Regions from separate parts of the Lentihominibacter sp. genome, predicted to be linked through region 2. Evidence: predicted binding sites of a transcription regulator. Region 2 holds the regulator's gene; the other holds the start of a gene.

Region 1 (12,674 bases), on a different contig from region 2:
ACAACACGACATATGATTCAGATAATTCTCTTTGCATTACGCCAAAATCAAGCTCATTTGTATATACATATCCCTTACTGCTGTCATGCTGATTATCTCTCCATGTGGGAGCATATAAAATAACTTTTTTATCTTCCGCTATTCCGAGCTTTTCTTTTATTTTTCTTATGTCTTCCTGCCTGTAATTTGACAAAACATCATTACGTGGAAACCCTTCTTCAATAATCACATTTTGTTTTCCCCAAGCTTCAAGATTAAAAGCGGATATAAATTTCTCTGTACAGAACCTTGATGACGATGTCATATATGAATATCTTTCTGCATCCGCTTTATATTTTTTTCTTATATCCTTGTTTGAGTTAAGTGCATTTTTTCCTTCTACATTTATATCATATCCCAGTTTTTTAAGAGGAGTACCGTGCCAACACTGCAAATATACCTGACTTGCTTTTCTATATATTGCCTCGGGAATACGCGAATTACTTACCCAATATTTGCTTGTTCCATAAGCTCTGTAATAAGATCTTGAACCATACTTTACTATTTGTGTGCGGCTATTATACAAAACATCAAATTCTTTATGCTTATCTATATTTTTAAATGCCCATACAAATTCAAAATCTTTAAATTTTTCATTTTGCAGCATGTGCTCATACACCGCTCTTGGATTATCAGAATACCTCCTCCCCATAAACGATTCAAATATAATTTTCTTATCATTTACATGAGCAAAGTGATATAACAAATATCTGCATCGATTTTTTATGTATCTGAGACTTCTAAAAAACGTACGTACAACACTGTTTTTTTTAGATAAATTTATCAGCCATTTTTTTATTTTTTTTCTGATTATCCTATATACTCCCATTTCTAACGATGCTCTCCTTTAAAATCATTCGTCAATGAAACCAAAAAATCTGATAGTCTATTTGTAACATTACTGCAGTCTATGGATATGTATTTTCTGAAAAAGAGCTTCATATTCTCACTACAGTATGGCTCTGACATTGCTCTAAAAAGATGTTCTTCACGGCAAAATACATATTCTCCGATTCTTTCTTTTACAAAATCCACATTAAGGCCTACATTTTCCTCATATTCATAAACATCAGGAATATAGAAATATAGCTCCTTATCCATCAGCAAGGCTTCAAATGCTGCCGCTGAATAATCCGTTATTACCTTGTCCGATATTTTTATCCAATCAAGAATATCGTGATTTTTAGCAATCACAACTCCTTTGCTTAATACATTTTCATAATTGGTTCTATCAAGCCAATGTTTCCTAATAATTAAATTATAGTTTTCGAAATCAAATCTTTCTAAAAATCCTTCTATATCTAAACTACTGTTCTTCCTGAATGTCGGAGCATATAGAACATTTTCCTTTTCCTTTAGCTTCGGATAATCCTCCAGTATTTTCATTTGTATGCGTTTATCGCTATTGTTTATGTAATCTATCCTCGGCAAGCCAAGCAACTTTATTTTTTCCCTTTTTATATCAAAAGCCTCACTATAAAAGGTAGCTGTTGCCCGGCTAGGCGCTATAACATAATCATAGTTCCTGTAAAGCCTCATAACCTTTACTATATCTTCTCTATTTCCTCCTGGTTTTCCCACAGTTTGATATCCAAACTTTTTTATAGCACCAAGTGAATGCCATATTTGAACCACTCTCTGACCTTCTTTTTTCTTTATAATGGATATAAGTATGCAATATCCGTCCACTACTACTACTTTAGAGGTTGCTATATGATACATCTGTCTCAACATGTGAAATCCATATTTTATTCCACCAGAAAAACTCTTTGTCAATCTTTTAGTAAGTACTACTGTTTCTATATCTCTTTCTTTTAAAGCCTCCTCAAGAAGACGTATATCTATAGTCTTTTTATTTGACTGCCTACTCAAAATAGTTATTTTCTTTTTCAGATTAAATGATTTAAATGCTAAATAGACTAAATTCAATATGGCTACCGCTATTCTCATAATGATAATTTTCATTTTTATTTATAGAATCAATCAGATCCTAATTCCTCTTTTATCTTAGTCGTTGAAATACCCTCTGTTCTATCTAAAAACTTCAATTCACAGTAATCTTTCAAATAATCAAATTTATCACTGTTTTTCCAATCACTTCCCATTACACATATATCAACTTTATATGTATTGATATCATCTATTTTCTGCTCCCATTTTTTTTCCGGAATTACAAGGTCTACATACCTCACAGCTTCCAACATGATTTTTCTGGTTTCATAATCATGAAATGCCCTTTTTCCTTTTAATTCATTAAAATCATCTGTTGATAACGCAACTATCAAATAGTCACCTAATTCCTTTGCACGTTTCAACAAATTAATATGCCCATAATGAAGTAAATCAAATGTTCCATATGTTAAAACTCTAACCATTATCCATATCTCCGTCTGTACAGCAGTTTAACTTAATAATTACATCCTCATAAAGCTTAATCCAATCCCCATCCCTACAACAACAACTGTCAATATCATTATCAAAATTATCATATGCTTATGTGACATTTCCACCGGATGCTTGATGCGGTTATCACTCTCGCTTGTTACCCTTGTAAGATTAGTTGCTTCCTTCCGTTTAAGGCTTTCGTTATACAAGTATATGGCATCACTTATATCTCCGTCATAAAGTACTCTCCCTGACCTGAGTACAATACCCCTGTCACAGAACTGCTTTGCTGTAGCTGTAGAATGCGTAACAAGAAGCAGTGTCGTTCCATAATCTTTTATCATTTTCTTGATCCTATCGACACATTTCTTCTGAAATTTTGAATCTCCTACACTCAATGCTTCATCTACTATCAAAATATCAGGCCTTATACAGACATTTATTGCAAATCCCAGCCTTGCTTTCATCCCGCTGGAATATGTTCGAAGCGGCTGATCTATATATTCACCTATTTCGGCAAACTCTACAATATCCTCTTCAACTTCTTCTATTTCTTTATTGGTCATGCCGGTAAGCTGCCCTTTGAGATAGATGTTCTCTCTTCCTGAAAACTCAGGGTCAAATCCTGCTGTCAGCTCTAAAAGTGCTCCTACCCTTCCTTTCACATGTATCTTTCCGTAAGTTGGGAAAGAGACTCCTGTTATCATTTTAAGTATTGTGGATTTTCCTGCGCCGTTTCGGCCAAACAAAGCAACAGACTCACCTTTTTTTACAGAAAAAGATACATCATTTATTGCTCGTTTTTCTCTATATGTCACAGATTTTATAAATGTAGCCAAGAATCTTTTCTTGTCATTTTTGAATAATTTATATATTTTTGTAACATGATCCAATACTATAACATTATTTTTATCAGTCATCTTATTTTTCTGCCTCACAAAATATCTGGTATCTCTTTTACGGTTCTGTTGTACGCCCATGTAGCTGCGACGATCATGACGAGCAGCATTATCATAAAACATATGAACGGTATCCTTTCTTGCCATATCCAAGTCTCATATATGAATGTGTTTCTGTATCCGGATGCAAAATAGCTCACAGGATTAAACAGCATTAAGATTTTTATCCAGCCCACTTCTATACTGTTGACATCGTACATTATCCCCGAAAGCCAAAATATAGGGGTTACAAAAGAACGAACCAGATTTTTAAAATCCTTACTCATGGCAGAAAGCATAGAAGCAAACAGACTCCAGAATGTAAAAAATATTACCATAAGCAACAAATATATGGGCAATTGCAATATGTATTTGCCCGGGAAATGTCCCAGAATTATGAAAATAATAAGCATAATGCCGATAATGAAAAAATGTATCATCAGCTTAGACAACCCTACGAATGTAGGTATTGTAGATACAGGAAATTTCATCTTTGTAACAAGATATCTGTATTTTAATATCGCCCCCGTACCCTGACTTATCATTTCACTCATATAAAACCACGGTACCATTCCTGCCAATATCCAAAGGATATACGGGCATCCGTTTATATCTCTGTTTGCCCTAAGCCCTATTGAAAACGCGAACCACAATACTAAAACCATGACTGTCGGCTTTATAATAGCCCATGCCCATCCCAATGCAGCACCGGAATAGGTTTTTACTATATCAGCCTTAGCCAATTTCAATATCTGCTCGCGCCACATAATATGTTCTTTTATTATTTCAAATAATGTTTTCACTTTTTCTTCCTATCAAAACGCCTATTATTTTCTAAATACAAGAATATCTTCAACATTACAATCTAAAATTTCACATAATAAATCAATCGTTACTGTACTCAAGGGTTCGTTATGACGAATCCTGTGTATAGTTGAACTTCTTACGCTGTATTTTTTTATAAGTTTATATGTACTTATATTCTTCTTTTTTATGGTCTCCCAAAAGGGCGTATATTCAATCATTTCCCACTCTCATTTTAACCTGTTTCAGGTTAACAATTGATAAAAATTTTAACCTGAAACAGGTTAATTCATTTATTACTATACAGTATTTTGACCCAATAGTCAATCACCCCCCCCCCCTCAAAAAATAGCAAAAAATTCAAATAAATTTTTTAAAGAAGAAACATATTCTGCATCGTTTTTAATCTGTTTCAGGTTAAAAACGCTATAGAAACAATCATATGTTCTATAATCAAAATCATAAAGTAAAATTTTGGATAAAAATGTCGACTTTATGGAGGTGATATACAACGTAATGTACAGAAGGATCCGTGATTTAAGAACTGATCATGATATGACACAAAAGGAATTATCTAAAATCTTAGGCATGTCACAAACAGGATATTCTAAATACGAGACAGGAGAAAATGACATTCCAACGGAAATATTGATACGTTTGTCGAAGATTTATAATGTCAGCATAGACTATCTGTTAGATCAGACTGACTGTAAAAAACCATATAAATAAAGGAGCTGTTTGGAAAATTCATTCAACAGCTCCTTTATTGTAATTACTATTCTATGATAACTCCATCTTCATCGATTATTATATCATCTGTATCGATTCCCGGGATATCCTGTTCAACATTATCTGTGTCTTTATCCCTATCATTTCTGAGATTATCAAGAAGAATTCCTTCAACTTTATCCATAATATCGGGATTATCTTCAAGATATTTTTTCACATTTTCTCTTCCCTGTCCGATCCGATTTCCTTCGAAACTATACCATGAACCGGCTTTTTCTATGATCTTCGCATCTACGGCACAATCCAAAACATCTCCGGATTTTGAAATGCCCTGACCGTACATGATATCGAATTCTGCCTGTTTAAAAGGCGGGGCAACTTTATTCTTGACGATCTTAACTCTCGTCTTGTTTCCCAATATCTGATCTCCAGACTTTATACTTTCTTCTTTTCTCACATCTATTCGCATAGAAGAAAAGAATTTGAGAGCTCTACCGCCTGTAGTTGTCTCCGGATTTCCAAACATCACTCCTATTTTCTCCCTAAGCTGGTTTATAAATATAATAGTAGTATTAGTTTTATTTATAACTCCTGCCAACTTTCTCAGGGCCTGTGACATAAGACGCGCCTGCATACCCACTGTAGCATCTCCCATAGCTCCGTCTATCTCATGTTTTGGAACAAGCGCTGCAACGGAGTCAACCACTACTATTTCAACAGCTCCGCTCCTAACAAGCATTTCAGCTATCTCCAAAGCTTGTTCTCCGTAATCAGGTTGAGAGACGAGAAGTTCATCAACATCCACCCCCAGATTTTTCGCATACTCAGGATCAAGCGCGTGCTCAGCATCTATAAAAGCCGCTCTTCCGCCCTGTTTCTGCGCCTCGGCAATTATATGAAGCGTAAGAGTAGTTTTACCTGATGATTCAGGACCAAATACTTCAATGATCCTTCCCTTCGGAACTCCACCTATTCCAGTTGCCAAATCAAGACTCATTGAGCCTGTGGATATAGCCTCTATATTCATTCTGGCACCGTCATCACCGAGTTTCATTACAGCACCTTTGCCAAATTGTTTCTGTATCTGTGCAAGAGCTTCATTCAACGCTTTATCTCTGTCTTCCTTACTGGCCGACTTCATATTTTTAGTTTCATTTTTAGCTGCCATATAATTACCTCCAAATCAAGAACGTTTGTTCTTTAATTATAATACCCTATTTTTACCATGAGGTCAAGAAAATTATCTCGAATTTTTATGGAATAATTTTACATTTTATTATGCGTTTTGTCAATATATTAAGTATATTTACTATAGACATGGCTGCGAAAAAAATCGTAGCCATACCCTATTATATATTCTTATTTATCATGTCTAACATACTGAGCAGTGTATAATGCCTGTTCCATTTCCTATTGACATCTCTCATAAGAACTTTTTTACAAAGCTTCTTATCTCCATAAATAAAACCTATATACACAAGTCCTACCGGTTTTTCCCTGCTTCCTCCGTCAGGGCCTGCTATTCCGGTAACAGATATGCAGATGTCACTACCGCTTACCCTCTTCAGTCCTTCTGCCATTTCAACAGCAGTTTCTTCACTTACAGCACCAAATTCATCTAAAGTCTCAGCTCTGACTCCAAGTTCATCCATTTTAGCTTCATTGCTGTAAGTTACAAGGCCCCGCTGAAATACCCTGGAAATCCCCGGTATATCTGTGACTGCCGCAGCAAACATGCCGCCTGTACATGATTCAGCCGATGACAATGTAAGTCCTTTTTTCATAAGTTTTTGACATACTACCTCAACCAGCTCTTCATCATCACAGCTGTAAATATAATCTCCGATCCTTTCTATCACTGTTTCAAGCATACGATCAACAGCTTCTTTTGCTTCATGACGTGATTTCTTCTTTGACGCTATCCTAAGAGAGCATTCTCCCTCTTTTGCATATGTTGCAAGTGTCGGATCAGTCTGATCGTCTATAAGATCCATAAGTTCTGTTTCCAGCTGAGACTCTCCTATACCAAATGCTCTTATCATCCTATAATAAATGACATCATCAGACATCGATTCTAAAAACGGCATAACACTTTTTTCAAACATCCTTGTCATCTCTCTCGGAGGCCCGGGCATACATATTATATACTTGCCGTCTTTTTCTAAAGCGAAACCGGGAGCCGTTCCTGCATCATTATGGAACACTTTAGCTCTGGACGGCAGTATCGCCTGTTTCTTGTTGTTTTCCGTCATTTCTCTTCCAAGATTCTTAAAGTATGAGACAAGCTCTTCCATTACATCATCGTCAAGGACCAGTTCATCACCCATTACTTCACAGGCCACCTCTTTAGTCAAATCATCCTGTGTAGGCCCCAGACCTCCCGTGGTCAATACCAAATCACAATCCTCAAAAGCTAAGTTTATCATATCAAATACTCTTTCCGGATTATCACCTACAGTATAATGATACATGACATCATATCCCAGCATATTAAGTTTATTTGAAAGATATACTGTATTAGTATTGGTTATCTGGCCGAAAAGCAGCTCTGTTCCTACACTTAAAATAGCCGTTTTCATCTTTACTACCTCTTTTCTGCTAAAAAATTTTCCTAATTTCTACATAGAAAATAATTTTTTATTTTTAGCTATGTATTCAATACCTGAAACAATAGTCATTATCAAAGCTATCCAAAGAAATATAGTATCCATAGGTAAATTAAAGTTCAAAAGGCTAAAAGGCCAGTTTTCCAATATAAGAAGAGGTATTGCTATCATCTGAGTTATAGTTTTGATCTTTCCTGTAGTACCTGCTGCTATTACTATTCCCTGAGCCGCTGCTACTTGTCTCATGCCTGTTATTATAAATTCTCTTCCCAGTATTAAAATCACCATCCACCCAGGAACATATTCAACCTGTACAAGACATATGAGAGCTGACATAACCAGAAGCTTATCGGCAAGGGGATCCATCAGTTTTCCGAAATTAGTCACCAAATTATGTTTTCTTGCTATATGCCCGTCAAGCATATCCGTCAAAGCTGCCAATATAAAAATTATAGCTGCAGCATATTTATATCCCATGAGAAAAACTACAATGAATACAGGTATGGCAAATATCCTCCCCATAGTAAGTTTATTAGGCAAATTCATATTATTCCTCCTTTTCTCCTATCAAATCATAATCAAAAGCATCCGTTATATGTATCCGAACCATATCTCCGGGACTAAGCTTATCATTTGATTTAAAAATAACGGTATTGTCTATTTCAGGCGCATCATATACAGTTCTTCCAATATAAGCCCCTTCATTATCCATTTCGTCAATCATGACCTCTATAGTATTTCCCACCTTTGCTTGGTTTATTTCTCGGGAAATATCAAGCTGCTTTCTCATTACAGTATCGGCTCGAACAGACTTCACATCCTCTTCTATCTGATTATCCATATTCCCTGCAACCGTACCTTCCTCACGTGAATAAGCAAATACACCCAGACGCTCAAATTTTGTTTCTTCAACAAAATTTACAAGTTCCTCAAAGTCTTTCTCACTTTCTCCGGGAAATCCGACGATGAAAGTAGTCCTTATATGTATATCAGGAATAGCTGACCTTAATCTTCCTATTGTATCCTTAATACTTTCTGTTGTGGAATATCGATTCATCGCATTAAGTACATCATTTGAGATATGCTGCAGCGGAATATCTATATAATTACAAATTCTTTCTTCTGAAGCCATTACATCAATAAGTTCATCGGTTATCTTGTCCTCATAACAGTACATAAGCCTTATCCATCTTATGCCTTCTACCCGGCACAGCTTTCTTAAAAGCTCTGGCAGCATCAATTTTCCGTAAATATCACGTCCGTACTCTGTCACGTCCTGAGCTATCAGAATTAACTCTTTACACCCCTTTAAGGCCAGAATCTCCGCCTCATCCACTATATTCTCCATAGGTCTGCTTCTGTATTTTCCCCTTATCTGAGGTATAACACAGTATGTACAGCAATTATTGCAACCTTCTGCAATCCTCAAAGTCATGGAATACGGATTCTCCTTTATCTTTCTGGCAGAAAATTCTTCAAAGCCATCGGACTGGCAACTGAATATCTGCTGCCTTTCGCCCCTTTTAAATCCCTTCACAATCTGTGGAAGGCGCTCATAATCATTGACTCCCAGGAAAATATCTACCTCCGGAAGTTCATCGGCAAGTTCCTTTCCGTAACGCTGGGAAAGACAGCCTGAAACAATCAGGATTTTTTTGCCTCTTTCATCCCCTTCATCTATAAACCGTGCCATATCAAATATACAGTCTATAGATTCCTGTTTAGCATCATTTATAAAACCACAAGTATTTACCAGTATTGCATCGGCTTCCTTTAAGGAATCTGCCAGCTCCATGCCTGCAGCCTCCCATATACCTTCTATCCCTTCAGAGTCATTAAAATTCTTAGGGCATCCCATCGTTGCTATATATAACTTCATTCTTGTTCCAAATCCTTTGTATTATCTCGCATATTCATCAGATCTTCTTCCGAAATCAATACCTGTCTCGGTCTGCTTCCGTCTGACGGACCTACTATCTGACGGTCTTCCATCATATCTATTATTCTGGCTGCTCTGTTATATCCTATCCTAAACCTTCTTTGCAGCATGGATACAGATGCCTGCTGTGCCTGCACCACCAATTCTATGGCTTCCGGCAAAAGTTCATCCTCAAGATCCCGCTCACTCTTTTCGGCAGCAGGTGTATTGGCTCGCTCTATAGAATCCATTACATTAGATGAATACTCAGCTTTCTCCACCTGTCCTTTTACAAATTCGATCACATCATGAACTTCTTCGTCAGAAATAAAAGTTCCCTGTACCCTTGTCGGCTTACCGCTGCCAAGAGGATTGAATAGCATATCTCCTTTTCCAACTAATTTTTCAGCCCCTGACATATCCAATATAGTTCTGGAATCAAACTGAGAAGACACTGCAAAAGCTATACGTGAAGGTATGTTGGCTTTTATCACACCTGTAATGACATCTACAGAAGGTCGCTGAGTAGCAACGATCAAATGCATTCCAGCAGCTCTTGCTTTTTGCGCCAATCTGCAAATCGACTCTTCTACCTGCGAAGGCGCTGCCATCATAAGATCTGCCAGCTCATCTATGATAATAACAACCTGCGCCATCACTTTTTCTTCCTCGCCTTTATTTCTCATGGTGTTATTATAACTTGCCAATTCTCTTACGCCTTCTTCGGCAAACTTCTTATATCTGTCATCCATTTCAGCTACAGCCCAATTAAGAGCAGCGGCGGCTTTCGACGGTTCTGTCACTACAGGAATTAACAGATGAGGTATTCCGTTGTAATTGGCCAGCTCCACGACCTTAGGATCGATAAGAACAAGTTTAACCTCTTCAGGTTTCGCCTTATACAAAATACTTGTTATTATACTATTTATACAGACACTTTTTCCCGACCCTGTAGATCCTGCAATCAGAAGATGCGGCATAGATTTCAAATCAGCAACAATAGCCTTGCCTGCTATATCCTTTCCTACAGCAAAAGTTATTTTTGATTCGGATTTTTTAAAAACTGCGGAATCTATGATCTCTCTTATGGTAACCATATTGATCCTGTCATTTTCTATTTCAATCCCAACTGCAGGTTTTCCCGGTATAGGGGCTTCTATCCTTATACTTTTGGCCTCCATATTGAGAGCTATATCATCAGCCAGATTTTTAATCCCCTTAACCTTGACTCCACTGTTGGGATGTACTTCATATCTTGTAACTGCCGGTCCCTGAGTAACATTTGTCACCTGAGCATCTATATTAAAGCTATGAAGAGTATTTTCCAGTTTTACAGCCTTAGCTCTTAGAATATTCTCTTCCTCAGCCGGATTAGTTCCCTTTTTCTTAGCCTTTGTCAGAAGATCTATCGAAGGAAATTTATAACTTTCAGATGAAGATGTTGTTATATTGAAATCATCCTCACGCAACATACTCTTCTCTGCTTCCGCCTTTGTCAATTTTTCTTCCATCATCTTTGGAGAAAATCCCCCCACTATAATAGGGCTTCCGAAACCTTCGGATTTTACGTCATCATCTTCACATCGATAAGATGACTCCTGATCCGTGATATCAAAAGTATCCACAGGCGTAATTTTCATCTTTTTCTTATTTTTCTTACCGCTTTTTTGTCTGTCCTCTCCCAGTGAAAAATCAAGACCGTCCATTGCTTTTCCTGAAGCAAGATCTTCATCCTGTACATAACCAAGAATTTTCTTCTGCCGTGCAGTAATCCCCGTATCACCATATCCTTTAGATTCCGCTGCCGCATAAACCTCAGCAGTACTGTGAGCAGGAGTCCGTTCCTTCATATCATCAGAATGTATTGATCTCTGCCGCTGTTTTTCCGCAGCACGTTCTTCTCTGAATTCATCACGCTTTACTTTTCTTTCTTTTGCTTTTTCCAGAAAACGTGATACCGGAGTATTCATCAGCATAAGAAGACATATCACCACCGCTACTACAGAAAATATATAAAGTCCCGGAATACCAATCAGTTTAACGATTAATTTCCCAGTCATCATTCCGAAGGCCCCTCCGTCATCAAGAGCCATGCCATTGTTATAATATACCGGAATATTCCAAAACCTCTGATTTAAAACTGTATCATTAATAAATCTTCCTGAATTCATCAGAGAAATCATCAAAAATATTATAAGCAGCAATACTGCTGATTTTATTCCTACATGTATAGTTTTTCTCATAAACAACAAAACGCCGTATATTATAAAATAATACGGCAGTATATATGCAGCAAATCCAAACATTCCTTTAAAAAAATGTGATAAAGATAAACCTATTGTTCCGGCAGCCTCAGTTTGAAACGCTATTATAAAAAAAACACCTATGGCAATTAAAATTATAGCTACAATCTCATCCCTTACACTGCTGTCGAGTTTCTTTGCTTCAGGTTTTACAGACTGAGCTTTCACTCTGGATGATGAAGATGATGCTATTTTTCTTCCTGAATTTTTACTGCTGTTTCTATTCCTGCTGCCAGAAGGCTTTTCCGACTTTTTTCTCTTCTCCTTCATTGTTTACCTCTAATAAATAAACTTCTATCATCTACACAAAAATCAAAGCGTAAACTATCACTGCTATACCAAGCGCCCATGTGTAAACAGAAAAACCCATAAGATTTTTATTGGAAACAAGCTTTATCATAGCTTTAATGGCAAACAGCCCTGATAATGCCGAAACCAGCACACCAACCACAACAGGTCCAATAAACGACATATCCATTCCTGCTTTAAAAGCATCCGGCGCTTCTACTATTACAGATCCAAGTATAGACGGAATAGAAATAAGAAAAGCAAATTTGACAGCAAATTCCCTGTTAAGACCTGAAATTAAACCTCCGAAAAGAGTCGATCCTGATCTTGAAATCCCCGGACATATAGCTACACCCTGCATAAGACCTACAAAAAAGGCATTCCTGAATTTCATCTCTTTAATACCTTTACTGTTCCTTCCCATTCTCTCCGCTATGACAAGTATCGTACCGGTTATAAGAAGTCCTATACCTATGGCAATAAGTGACAGATACATGGCATTAAACAGATCATTGAAAAGCAGCCCGATGATAGCTGTAGGTATCGTTGCTACAATTATCATGAAACCAAGTCTTCTCGTAGGATTAGCATTTATTCTCAAGCCTTTTCCTGTAAATATATCCTTAATCACCGCACCAAGTTCTTTTACAAGAGCTACAATATC
Region 2 (12,674 bases):
CTTTAACCCTGTAGTGCCTTCCGCACCGTCAATAAATACTTTATATTTCATAAATTAATGCCTCCGATTTCATGTTGCTTGTTTGAATTTTTATTAATTGTACAGCATATTTATTCACTATGTTTTTTATGATACACCAGTATATAGTTTATTTCAATATTTTTTTACCACTTTATCCTAATTTTTTTATTTCCTTTTGCAGCCTTCCTATTATCTTTTTTTCCAGTCTTGAAATATATGACTGCGATATTCCCATTTTATCGGCAACTTCCTTTTGAGTCAATTCTCTGCCTCCGGCAAGACCAAATCTCATTTCCACTATTTCACGCTCTCTTCCTGTCAGTTTATCCATAGCATATCCCAAAAGGCTTTTATTCACTTCCTCTTCTATATGCCCATAGACCTCATCACTTTCTGTACCTAATATATCAGAAAGAAGAAGCTCGTTTCCATCCCAGTCCACATTGAGAGGCTCATCTAAAGATACTTCCCCCTTTATTTTATTATTTCTTCTCAGATACATAAGAATCTCATTTTCTATACACCTTGATGCATATGTAGCCAGTTTTATATTCTTTTCTATCTTAAAGGTATTAACAGCCTTTATCAATCCTATGGTTCCTATGGAAATAAGATCTTCCACATTCACACCTGCACTTTCAAACTTCTTTGCTATATAGACCACCAGTCTAAGATTATGTTCTATCAGCAGATCTCTGTCTATTTTACTTCCCGCCATAAATCCCAGTATGGCCTTATGTTCTTCCTCTGCAGAGAGAGGAGGCGGCAGCGTATCATTACCTCCTATGTAAAAAACTTTATTTTTCTTGTTTAAAAATTTCAGCCTCAGCCATAACATCAATTTCCTTATCATTATTCCTCTCCCTTCACGTTTTCCTGTCCGACATATCTTTGGATAAAAGCAACTCACACCCATTGGCTGCTTTCCCATATATGTTGAATTCTCTGCTTCCCTTAGCAATAACATTTCCCCTGAGCCGTCTTCCTGAAATTTCTATAAAATCCACACGAAGCGACATCATTATACCCTTTGTTCCTATTGCCTCGTAAGGTACAATGCCTATTCTGTCATCACTGACAGCGCCCTCATCTTCGAATCTACTCCACAGACTTTCCTGAGCCACCGCTACAGGTTTTCCGTTTATAGGATCTGTAAGCTGATTTCCGGTGTCGAAAAAACCTTTTGTTTCAAAGACTTCATCTCCGATAAATATCTTTACATCAAAAACATGTTCCTCATAAAACTTCCTGCTTGCCACAGTTTTCATTATTTGCTTAGCAGTGAATGTACCCATACCGATAAAAAGAGCTAAAAAGGCAGCTTTCATATCTCCTGTGTATATTCCCGAAGCTGTATATATACCGGGGTTTTGAGTTATCAGCAAAAGCCCCATTGTAAGGCCTCCCATAAAATATGTCACAAGAATCATGGTCAGAGCTTTCTTCCATATACGCTCTTTACCTAATACAACAAAACATACAGCAAAGGCAAACATTATCTCGGATATAACCGTAAAATACATTGGCAGTGGCAAAAATATTTCCATGGAAAAAATGCCGCACATTACACCGCCTAAAACAAATCTGATCTTATCCTTTAAAACAGTGAATCTGACTTTAAAAATCTCAGCTGTTATGTAAAGAAGCACGCACCCTATTACGAAATTCTCTATGAAGAGAATCTCCCCGTATACTATCAATTTTTTCACCCGTAAAATTCCTTTATGTAAAAACGATGGTAATTAGGATTATATATTGTTTAATCATCGCAATTTGTCGAAAAGAGAGATTGTCAAAACAAAAAAGCCTTGCAAAAAAAATATTAAAAAGCAATAATATCTGTAATATTATTGGAGGATGAAATGATAATACTATCTATGTTTACAAGTATGGTTTTCTATGTGTTTACCATAATAACTTGCACCGTTGCCGCTACGTTATATGTAAGATTTTCCGTCAAGAGAGAAGGTTCACTATACAAAACAATCTCTGTCCTGCTCTTATCCTTTCTTGCCTATACTATAATGGAAATGTTTGTAACGTTTTTTACTGAGCTGCATATTACAAAACCTCTGTTCTATACTCTTACAACTCTTTCAGATGTGGCTTATTTCTTTATCGCAGCCTCTTGGCTCGCAGCCATAGTCACAATATCAGGAAATCCATATATTATCAGAATCAAAGGATTCTGCATATACACAGCCATATACGGCATAACTGTGGATGTTCTTAACCTTATGGCCAAATTCAGTCCGTCTGTATTAGGCCTCACTCAAAAGAAAACTTCTGAGATCCTTTTATATATCAACTGTACATTCGATATAACATTAATCCTCATAGGTATATTTTTTATTTTCTACGGAATCTTCAAAATGAAAGGAGAACGGCAAAGAAAATGGGTTCTGCTCTTTTCCTCATTCCTCGTAATCTACATGATTTATATCACCAACTGGGATATAATATCCTGCCTTGATGAGGTTCCCAACCAAATACTGTTTTCAAGTTTCGATCCCGCCCATATTTTCTATGCGGCAATGTGTATCCTGACCCTTTATATGGTGTCAAGGAAAAATGAATTCAGAGCAAACTATTATATGCCTGAAATTCTGGGAATCACTGGTGAAGAGACCTTAGAATCTGTCGGCAGAAAATACAAACTGACATCACGTGAACTTGAATTGCTGAGCATCGCCTGCAGCGGCCTCAGCAATCCCGATATAGCAAAAAAACTATATATATCCGAGAGTACCGTAAAACAACATCTCTCACATATATATAAAAAACTAAATGTTAAAAACAGATATGAACTGATCAAAAAAATCAAGCTCTGATCAAAAACTGTACTGTCGTACTATATCAAAATTTTTATCAGTAAATTATAATAATCTGCAATAAAAGTTTTTATTTTAAAAACATATTAAATGTTTTTGAAAGGAGGCAAAGAATGAACAGGATATTAATAATGTTTTTTGCAGGTCTTACCCTATCTTTTGGCATGAGCCTTTCCGGATGCGGCGAATCACAGACTGTTGCAAAGGCACCATCCGGAACGTATATAGGGCAGCAAAATGAGGGAATTGATGAATTTTTAGGTATACGATACGGAAATATGGAGCCTTTTAAAGCAGCTACAGATGTTAAAACAACTGCAGAAGATGAAATAAAGGCTACATCCTTCGGTTATAACTGTATCCAGCCCTACGATGAAGTGGAAACAGCATCTCAGGACCCATGCTCACAGGATTGCCTGTTCCTTAATGTATGGACCAAAGATACAGAAACAAAGGATAAGCCTGTAATAATGTTTATCCATGGAGGCAGTTGTATATGGGGAGGAACATCCGATCCTTCTTATGACGGAGAATACTTTATCAGAAGCCTTCCGGAAGGAGAAGACTGTGTATTTGTTACCATCAACTACAGAATGTCTATAATGTCCGGTGTGGATATGTCCGTACTGGAAGGATATACAGATGAATATGCCGATGCTATAAACTTAAGCAAGCTTGATCAGACGCAAGCTTTAAAATGGATAAACCAAAACATCTCTGCATTCGGCGGTGATCCTGAGAACGTAACTATCATGGGACAGTCCGCAGGCGGAGGCGCTGTGGAAATGCTTATGGCAGATCAAAGTACTCACAAATATTTCAACAGAGCTATCATCAACAGCGGAACCCAATCAAGAGAAGCAGTATCAAAAGAAACCGTAACAGAAAATTCCAAAATAATATTTGAAATGCTTGGGGTGAGAACAGTAGAAGAAGCTGCAGCCTTGACGGATAAAAATATCTCTGAAAACATATCAGACATCGTAGACCGCCTTGGCAGAGTACACCCCGGTCTTAAATGCGCAGACGGCAGAATCGTATCCGAAACATGGTGGGAAGATCTTCAAAATGGAGTCGCTTCAGATATAGACCTTCTTATAGGCGGCACCAATGGCGAAGAGGATTGGAATGCTGTCGACTGGGACAACAGTATCTCGGAGGCTATATCCGACCCACAGTCAATATACGATTATATGGTAGAGACAGATACAATGAGATCCGATGCTTATGGCAGATATTACGGAGTGGAAAAAGAAGGATTCTACGACACTTTCCTTACAATGGGTGATGATCCGGTAAAACAAGCTATGGATATGTATAATGAAATCTATTTCAATTACCCTACTCAGATGATTGCCGAGACTCAATCAAAATACAATCAAAATACCTATCTTTATTACTGGGAATATGCGCCTGATATGAAAAGTGTCATTGAATACAGTGGTGATTCAGCAGAAGTCTCTCCTTATGGCAGAGCACTTCACTGTATGGATCTGTGTTTTGAATTCGGCTGTAAAGACGGATATACCGAACTTACCGGTGATCCGGATCTTATGTCTGATGAAATGATATCCAAAGCCCAGTCTATGGTGTATCATTTTGCCAAGACAGGCAATCCTAACAACGATTTAATTCCCAAGTGGACACCATATGATGAAGAACACAAATACAATATGATAATAAATTCCACCGGTAAATGGAGCTGTAAGAGCGACTACAGAGGTGACATAATAGACTATATGAGACAGCTTACACCATATGGTACAGAAAACTAAACTTGCCTCAAAAGGATTGCTTGCATAAACAACGCAAACAATCCTTTCTATATAAAACTCTATCTTTAATTTCAACAATAAAAATAGAGGTCTATAAATTGACCTCTATAATCTGCTTGTATATTATTTGTTTCTAAAGAGCCTTTTTTGCGGTATCGCAGATCTTAGCGAAAGCCGCGGGATCGTGGATAGCCATTTCTGAAAGCATTTTTCTGTTTATTTCAATATTTGATTTCTTAAGCCCGTTCATCAATCTGCTGTATGAAATATCATTCATTCTTGCTGCAGCATTGATTCTCGCAATCCATAACCTTCTGTATTCTCTCTTCTTATTCTTTCTCCCTATATAAGCAGAACGGAGAGCTCTCATAGTAGCGGGTTTAGCTGCCTTGAAAGTCTTGCTCTTGGCACCGTAGTACCCTTTAGCCATTTTTAAAACTTTTTTATGTCTCTTATGTGCATTTACACCTTTTTTTACTCTTGCCATCTTGCTACCTCCTTACTTGCTTAATATCGCTTTTATTCTTTTAAGATCTGCGCTTGTCAGAGTCGTAGCCTTTCTCAGGCCTCTCTTTCTCTTTTGGCTTTTCTTCGTAAGAATATGGCTCTTATATGCTTTATTTCTCTTTACTTTTCCTGAACCTGTTATCTTGAATCTCTTGGATGCGCCTCTGTGAGACTTCATTTTCTGCTTTGCCATGACGTATTATCCTCCTACTTATTAAATTTATTTATCATTTTTCGGCGTAAGAATCATAGTAAGACTTCTGCCTTCAAAATTAGGTTTCCTATCGATGTCACCCACTTCTGAAACGGCTTCGGCAAACTTGTTCATTACTTCCATCCCTCTTGCGACATAATCCTTTTCTCTTCCTCTGAATCTCAGACTCACCTTCAGTTTATCTCCATCCTTAAGGAATTTTGAACCTGTTTTAGCTTTAACCATTATGTCATGATCCTCTATGAATGTTGACAGTCTGATCTCCTTGACCTGAGTAGTCTTCTGCTTTTTCTTCGCTTCCTTTTCCTTCTTCTGAAGCTCATACTTATACTTTCCATAATCGAGAATCTTACAAACAGGCGGATTGGCTTTCGGTGAAATACAAACCAAATCGAGCTTCTTTTCCTCCGATATATCAAGCGCTTCTTGCCTGCTCATTATTCCCAGCTGACTACCGTCTGTATCAATAACTCTTAATTCCTTTGAACGAATTTCTTCGTTTATCATAGCTTCTCTGCTAATTGCCTTATACCTCCATAAAACTCCGTTAATAAATTCCCCTTGCCGTTTTTATGAATAATAAAAAAACGGATCTATGTATCCGCCCCAATTTTCGCATAAATTATGATTCCGCATTTAATAAAGTAAAATCAAAATCTGCCTATTATTAACCCAAACAGCCTTCGCTCTTAGGTGAGAAGCGGATAACTTCTTCTTTCTACCTGAATTACTATATCATATGAAAAGATAATATGCAAGAAAATTTTCCCGGCATTCTTATTAATGCACACAGAAAAATCACTCATCCGGAAATTCTGTAACCATCAAAAATCCTATCATAATCAGCCCTATAGATGTAAAAATACTTGCAATAACAGCCATGGCCATAATTATCCACACCATATCACCACCTTTGTTTTAATAGTTTCTCCAAAACTGAAGATACTATTAAATATCATTTCTATCACTCCGGGATATCTTGAATGCCCTTCATCAACATGGTATCATATGAAAAGTACTAAAAATAAAAAGGAGGTTCTTATTCATGTATGCATTACCCTTTTCTGAAGTAAGCAAACTAAAAGCTGAAGTTGACAAACGCTTTTCCATGCACCTGCATTTTCATGACAGATGCGGAGGTCAGTTTTTCTCTCTTGAAGAAAAAAATGATGATTTACGCAAATATATTGAAAACTATTTTTCCGATATGAATCTGAAAGCCGTATATTCCGAAAACGGTTTGGAATTTACAGTAGAAGCTCAAAATGAATAATGAAAAAAGATCCTTCTTCTTTTTAATGAAGGATCTTTTTTTGATTACAGTCCCATTTTCCAGAGGCCGTGCTTATTGCAGTATGCAAAAACAGCAATGGCTTCATCTCCCGGAACTTCCGCCGAAACTCCAAACGTAGCCCGTGGTTCTTCACCTGCCTTAAGTCTTGCAAACTGTCCGCCCCTTTTCGTCTGAAGATATATCCATTCTATAAAATGATCGTCTTCCATAGGATGGCTGATCTCTCCGACATCAACTCTTACAGCACCTTCCTGCTTTTTCACCTTAGGAACATGTTTTTCCTTGGCGCCGTCTGTCTCAGAAGCATGCAACCTTACCATTTCATCCCCACAACATTTTACGTCATCTCCCTCGCCTGTCAGAAAAGTTATGGTACTTCCACATTTTTTACACATTAAAAACTTTGGATCCATATCAAATACCCCTTTTTATTTTTTGATAAAAAGCAGGCAATAGAGCTCATCCTACAGTCCCAGAGCTTCTGCAATCTGCTCTTTCGACCGCAGGCCAATCAATGTCTCAGCAATTTCTCCATTTTTAAAATATACCAAAGTAGGTATGCTGGTGACCCCAAATTTCATGGCTAACGCCTGCTCTTCATCGATATTGATTTTTCCCACTTTTATGTTTTTGTATTCATCTGCAATCTCATCCATAACAGGACCCTGCATCATACAAGGGCCGCACCATGCCGCCCAGAAATCAACCAGTACCGGCTGTTTCGATTCTTTTACTTCTTTTTCAAAATTATCTTTTGTTATTTTTATGATCTCCATAATTATCACTTTCCTTTCCTGCTTATTTTATCCGATTTTTTTAATATCATTAATGCTAATATAACATATATAATCTGGACTATCAAGGTAAAAATATGATCATTTTCCTTGTAAAGTTATTTTTGTTAAAATATAATAAAATCAATATTGTACAGTATTTTCTATACCATTAAGGAGGTCTTTAAAAATGTCAATGAATGCACACGACTATGTCGCAGAACTGGTCAAAAAGGCAAGAAAGGCTCAAAAATACGCCAATAACTTCACACAGGAAGATGTTGATCTTCTGACAGCAGCGGTAACATACAGCCTTACAAAACCCGAAAAAACCAAAATGTTTGCTGAAATGCTTGTAGAGGAATCCAAAATGGGCATATCGGAAGATAAAATTTCTAAAATATACGGAAAAGTCTGGGGATCTTATCTTCAGATGAAAGATAAAAAATCAGTAGGCCTTCTCGATGACAATAAAGAAACCGGCATTCAAAAATGGGCTAAACCTATGGGAGTTATTGCCGGAATCATGCCTGTGACCAATGGAGAAGCTACTCCTATCATAAAAGCCAACATGGCTCTGAAAACAAGAAATGCCATAATCCTGGCTCCACACCCCAAATGCAGAAAGCTCAATCTCGCTATAGTCAATGAGATAAGAGCCACCATCAAAAAGCTTGGATACCCTGAAGATCTGGTTCAAACCTGTCACTGTGAATGGGTTAAGCTTGAAGTATCACAAGAGCTGATGACGCAATGTGATTTTATCCTTGCCACCGGAGGCGAAGCCCTCGTCAAAGCAGCCTACTCTTCCGGCACACCTGCCATTGGAGTAGGTGTGGGAAACTGCGTATCTATAGTAACAGGCAAAACACCTATGGATAAAGTAGCTGAAATGATCTGTTTGTCAAAAGCATACGATAATTCAACATCATGCTCTACGGAAAATAACATCATAGTATTTGACAACTGCTATGATGATTTCATAAAAGCAATGGAAAATCACGGAGCTTTCCTATGTAAAGAAGGTTCTGAAGAAAAAGCAAAACTTCAAAAAACATTGTGGCCAAACTCACCTGATGATCACGTACTCAACCGTGCTGTCATTGCTCAAAGTGCTGAAGATATAGCTGCCCTTGCAAGACTTGAAGTGCCCTCAGGAACAAAAGTCATAATGGTGGAAGAATTTAATGGCTTCGGCCTCCAACATCCATTTACGGGAGAAAAGCTCTCTCCTGTATCCGGTATCCAGAAAGCAAAAAACCTTGACGATGCTATCAACAAAATGCTATCTACACTGGAATATCAGGGAAAAGGTCACAGCTGTGGTATACATACTGATGATCCCGCTGATGTAGATAAGCTTGCCTCTGCGGTTCCGGTAACTAAAGTAGTAGTAAATCAGCCGCAATGTCTCACTAATTCAGGAGGATGGAACTGTGGATATCCAGTCTCACTTACACTGGGATGTGGTACATGGGGAGGCAACAGTGTATCTCATAATGTTACATATAAAGATCTCTTGAATTACACTTATGTTTCAAGACAGATTCCCAACTGGAAACCTGAATCACTCAAAGACTTCATAAATGCAGATATTATTGCAAAAGTAGATGCCTAATCATGCAGCGACAAAACGCTGAAGCATTATACTCTTTTCAGCTCAGCAGAAAACATGTGTTTACTTTTTGTTCTTTTTATGATAAAATGTTCTCATAAACAAGGAGGATATTCGCATGTTAAAAGAACGAGAACAAAACATCTTAAATTACATGAGAGCTGAAATAAGAGAAAAAGGCTACCCTCCTACTGTCCGTGAAATATGTTCTGCACTGGATATCAAATCCACATCTACAGTTCATAAGGATATCTCAAACCTTGTAAAACAAGGTTATATAAAGAAAGATCCTTCCAAGCCAAGAGCCCTAATGCTCGTAGACATCGGACAAACTGATTCTCACGATAAACATGAAATGTCAGACAGCAACACAGTAAACAGAGAAGTATCCCGCGCCGAAATCATAGAGGTACCTCTTGTGGGCAGAATAGCCGCAGGCACTCCTATTCTTGCTGAGCAGAATGTGGAAGACAGTTTTCCGGTTCCCGCAAGATTCGTAGGAAACAATCCCAGCTTTATGCTTACAGTGAGAGGCGAGAGTATGATCGAAGCCGGTATAATGGATGGGGATTATATATTAGTAGAACAGCAGAACACAGCCAGAAACGGAGAAATAATTGTAGCTATGGTGGACGGATTTGAAAGCGAAGCCACGGTCAAAACTTTTTATAAAGAAAACGATCATATAAGACTCCAGCCGGAAAATTCCTCTATGAGTCCCATCATTGTTCAAGACGTAAAAATACTGGGAAAAGTAAAAGGAGTCTTTAGATATTTTTAATAAATCTTTTATAAAAGTCTGTTATGATCATAACAGACTTTTTATTATACATAAAACATTATCAGCGATATTATATACATCCATAAAAACAATCAGCACGATATTTTTTGTATCTCTATATATCAAAAATTTAAATATAAACGATTATCTTCAATATTACTGCACAAAATAAGAAAAAAATAATTTGAACGGAGACAAAAAATGAACAACAATATGGATCTTAATTATGAAATGTTCTGTTACCAGTGTGAACAGACTGCCAACGGAAAAGGCTGTACTAAATTAGGGATATGCGGCAAAACACCTGAGATAGCCAACCTGCAGGACCTTCTTATTTTCCAGATAAAAGGAATAAGCTGCTATGGAAAAAAACTGATTGATCAAGGGGATCATATAGACAAAGACATCGTCAGCTTCATCGAGAATGCACTTTTTACCACTCTAACAAATGTAAATTTTAATGCCGAAGATCACGTTAGACTCCTTAAAGAATCTCAGAAAATAAAAGAAAGGCTCAGAAATCTTGTAGGCAAAATTAATAGCCCTACTTCACATGCTACCTATGATCTTCCGTCCGCCAAAAGTGAAATGCTCAAAGACTCTCAAATAGCAGGGATTATGTACGATCAGTCCCTTGATCCCGATATACGTTCACTTCGTCAGACCATTCTTTATGGACTCAAAGGTATCAGCGCATATGGACATCAGGCCAGAGAGCTGGGATATTACAGCGATCAGGTGGATGATTTTTATATTACAGCTCTTGAATCTACTACCGACGACACGCTAACAGCAGATGAAATGATAAGGATGACCATGAAAACAGGAGAGATTGCTGTAGAAGTCATGAAAATCCTTGACGATGCAAATACAGAAGTATATGAAAATCCATCTCCTCACAAAGTAAATATAAAAATTAAAAAAGGTCCTTTCATCATCGTTTCCGGACATGACCTGAAAGATCTGGAAATGCTTCTGAAACAAACAGAGGGAAAAGGAATAAACATTTACACACACGGCGAAATGCTTCCCGCACATGGTTATAAAGGACTAAAAAAATACTCTCATCTTGTAGGAAATTTTGGCGGAGCATGGCAGGATCAGCAGAAAGAATTTGACAATATACCAGGATGTATCCTCATGACTACAAATTGTCTGATGCGACCGCGAGATTCATATAAAGACAGAATCTACAGTACTAACGTAGTAGGGTGGGAAGGTGTAAAACACATAGAAAAGAAGTCAAACGGAGAAAAAGATTTCAGTGAAATAATACAACAGGCGATAAAACTTGGAGGATTCAAAGAAGATCAGGAATCAAAAGAAATACTTGTAGGATTCGGGCATCATGCGACATTAGGATATGCTGAAAAAATAGTTGCAGCTGTCCATAAGGGCGATGTGAAACATTTCTTCCTCATCGGCGGCTGCGACGGTGCAAGACCGGGACGTAATTACTATACTGAATTTGCAGAAATGGTTCCAAAAGATTGCATGATATTAACATTGGCATGCGGAAAATATAGATTCAACAAACTTGATTTCGGTGAAACCGCAGGACTTCCAAGACTCCTTGATGTAGGTCAATGCAACGATTCCTATTCTGCTGTGCGCATAGCAACTGCTCTTTCCGATGCTTTTGATACAGACATAAACGGACTTCCTCTGTCATTCATAATCTCATGGTATGAACAAAAAGCTGTCGCCGTACTGCTGGCACTTTTGAGTCTGGGAATTAAAAACATCTATCTGGGACCTACACTGCCTGCATTCCTCAGTCCCAATGTACTGCAATATCTTAGCGATACTTTTGATCTGAAACTTATAAGCAGTGCTAAAGATGATATAAAAACATGTCTGAAGCAAAATATATGATTTTCTCAATGACAATAAATTTTACGAACAAAAACTAAATTCATTTCTTCCATTATTTTTAAAATCTGAATCGATTTTATTTTATCAATACCATAAATCAATATTTCTTTAAAAGATAAGGCTGTCTCATTAAAGATAAAAAACTTTAATGAGGCAGCCCTACTTTTTATTTTCTGTTTAACAACTGGCGTTTATTTCACCAGCAGTTTCTTTATTCCTGCTTCTAAGCCATCCAATGAAAGTTCGAACATCGGAAATATCTCTGATATAGCATTTATGGTTTTAGCTCCATACATCCATTCCCACGTACTTTTGTCTATAGGGTTAAGCCATACCTGTTTCTTATATCTTCTCTTAAACTTCTCCAGCCATGCTATACCCGGTTCTTCATTCCAAAGACCAATATAAGAATTCCCTCCCTTTTTATAAAGCTCAGAGGGCGCCATTGCAGCATCCCCAACAAAAATCACCTTATATTCACTATCAAGATTTCTCAAAACCCAGTCAGTTTCTATCCACTCACCCTTTTTACAATAAGGGGTGGTATATAGATGATCATATATACAATTATGAAAATAATATATCTTCAAATCTTTAAAATGATTAGCCTGACTGACAGCCTGGAAAAGCCTGTTACATAATCTGCTGTAAGGCAGCATTGAACCGTCGGAATCTATAAGAAGCAATACTTTAACTGTATTTTTTCTCGGCTTGTCATATACAATCTTAAGCATTCCTGCATTATCACAGGTTTCGTCTATAGTCTTATCAATATTGAGTTCTGTTTCCTGCGCATCAACCCTTGAGGAATATTGCCTCAATCTCCTGAATGCCATTTGAAACTGCCTTATATCCAAAATCTTATCCTGCCGAAAGTCCTTAAAATTTCGTTCTCCGGCCACCTGAACGGCAGATTTGTGGCGGCTCGGTCCACCGGTCCTTATGCCGCTGGTATGAAATCCACCCCGCCCCATAACTGAAGTTCCGC

The links. Region 2 encodes LexA, which represses DNA repair genes until DNA is damaged. Its sites were predicted from a motif close to AGAACANNTGTTCT; they were not measured.
Region 1: recA (recombinase RecA) is a predicted target of LexA. The motif match lies at 6,082-6,095, and genes of this name have one in related genera.

The regions. Positions count from the first base shown of each region.
Region 1 covers NZ_JBKTXS010000006.1:752-13,425, reverse strand. The annotation lists gene ACLR96_RS02680 (CDP-glycerol glycerophosphotransferase family protein) at 1-868, opposite strand, end outside; gene ACLR96_RS02675 (CDP-glycerol glycerophosphotransferase family protein) at 871-1,989, opposite strand; gene tagD (glycerol-3-phosphate cytidylyltransferase) at 2,019-2,414, opposite strand; gene ACLR96_RS02665 (ABC transporter ATP-binding protein) at 2,454-3,470, opposite strand; gene ACLR96_RS02660 (ABC transporter permease) at 3,359-4,165, opposite strand; gene ACLR96_RS02655 (helix-turn-helix domain-containing protein) at 4,190-4,387, opposite strand; gene ACLR96_RS02650 (helix-turn-helix domain-containing protein) at 4,683-4,895, shown strand; gene recA (recombinase RecA) at 4,942-6,063, opposite strand; gene ACLR96_RS02640 (competence/damage-inducible protein A) at 6,245-7,474, opposite strand; gene pgsA (CDP-diacylglycerol--glycerol-3-phosphate 3-phosphatidyltransferase) at 7,514-8,047, opposite strand; gene rimO (30S ribosomal protein S12 methylthiotransferase RimO) at 8,049-9,380, opposite strand; gene ACLR96_RS02625 (DNA translocase FtsK 4TM domain-containing protein) at 9,377-11,992, opposite strand; gene ACLR96_RS02620 (undecaprenyl-diphosphate phosphatase) at 12,024-12,674, opposite strand, start outside.
Region 2 covers NZ_JBKTXS010000033.1:197-12,870, reverse strand. The annotation lists gene argC (N-acetyl-gamma-glutamyl-phosphate reductase) at 1-51, opposite strand, end outside; gene sigE (RNA polymerase sporulation sigma factor SigE) at 173-874, opposite strand; gene ACLR96_RS08550 (sigma-E processing peptidase SpoIIGA) at 888-1,730, opposite strand; gene ACLR96_RS08545 (LuxR C-terminal-related transcriptional regulator) at 1,884-2,852, shown strand; gene ACLR96_RS08540 (carboxylesterase family protein) at 2,966-4,627, shown strand; gene rplT (50S ribosomal protein L20) at 4,761-5,114, opposite strand; gene rpmI (50S ribosomal protein L35) at 5,127-5,327, opposite strand; gene infC (translation initiation factor IF-3) at 5,355-5,855, opposite strand; ribosomal protein L20 leader region at 5,922-6,071, opposite strand; gene ACLR96_RS08520 (RDAC family protein) at 6,394-6,621, shown strand; gene ACLR96_RS08515 (desulfoferrodoxin family protein) at 6,666-7,055, opposite strand; gene trxA (thioredoxin) at 7,107-7,427, opposite strand; gene ACLR96_RS08505 (aldehyde dehydrogenase family protein) at 7,606-9,033, shown strand; gene lexA (transcriptional repressor LexA) at 9,149-9,811, shown strand; gene hcp (hydroxylamine reductase) at 10,013-11,686, shown strand; partial or broken gene ACLR96_RS08490 (VWA containing CoxE family protein) at 11,878-12,674, opposite strand, start outside.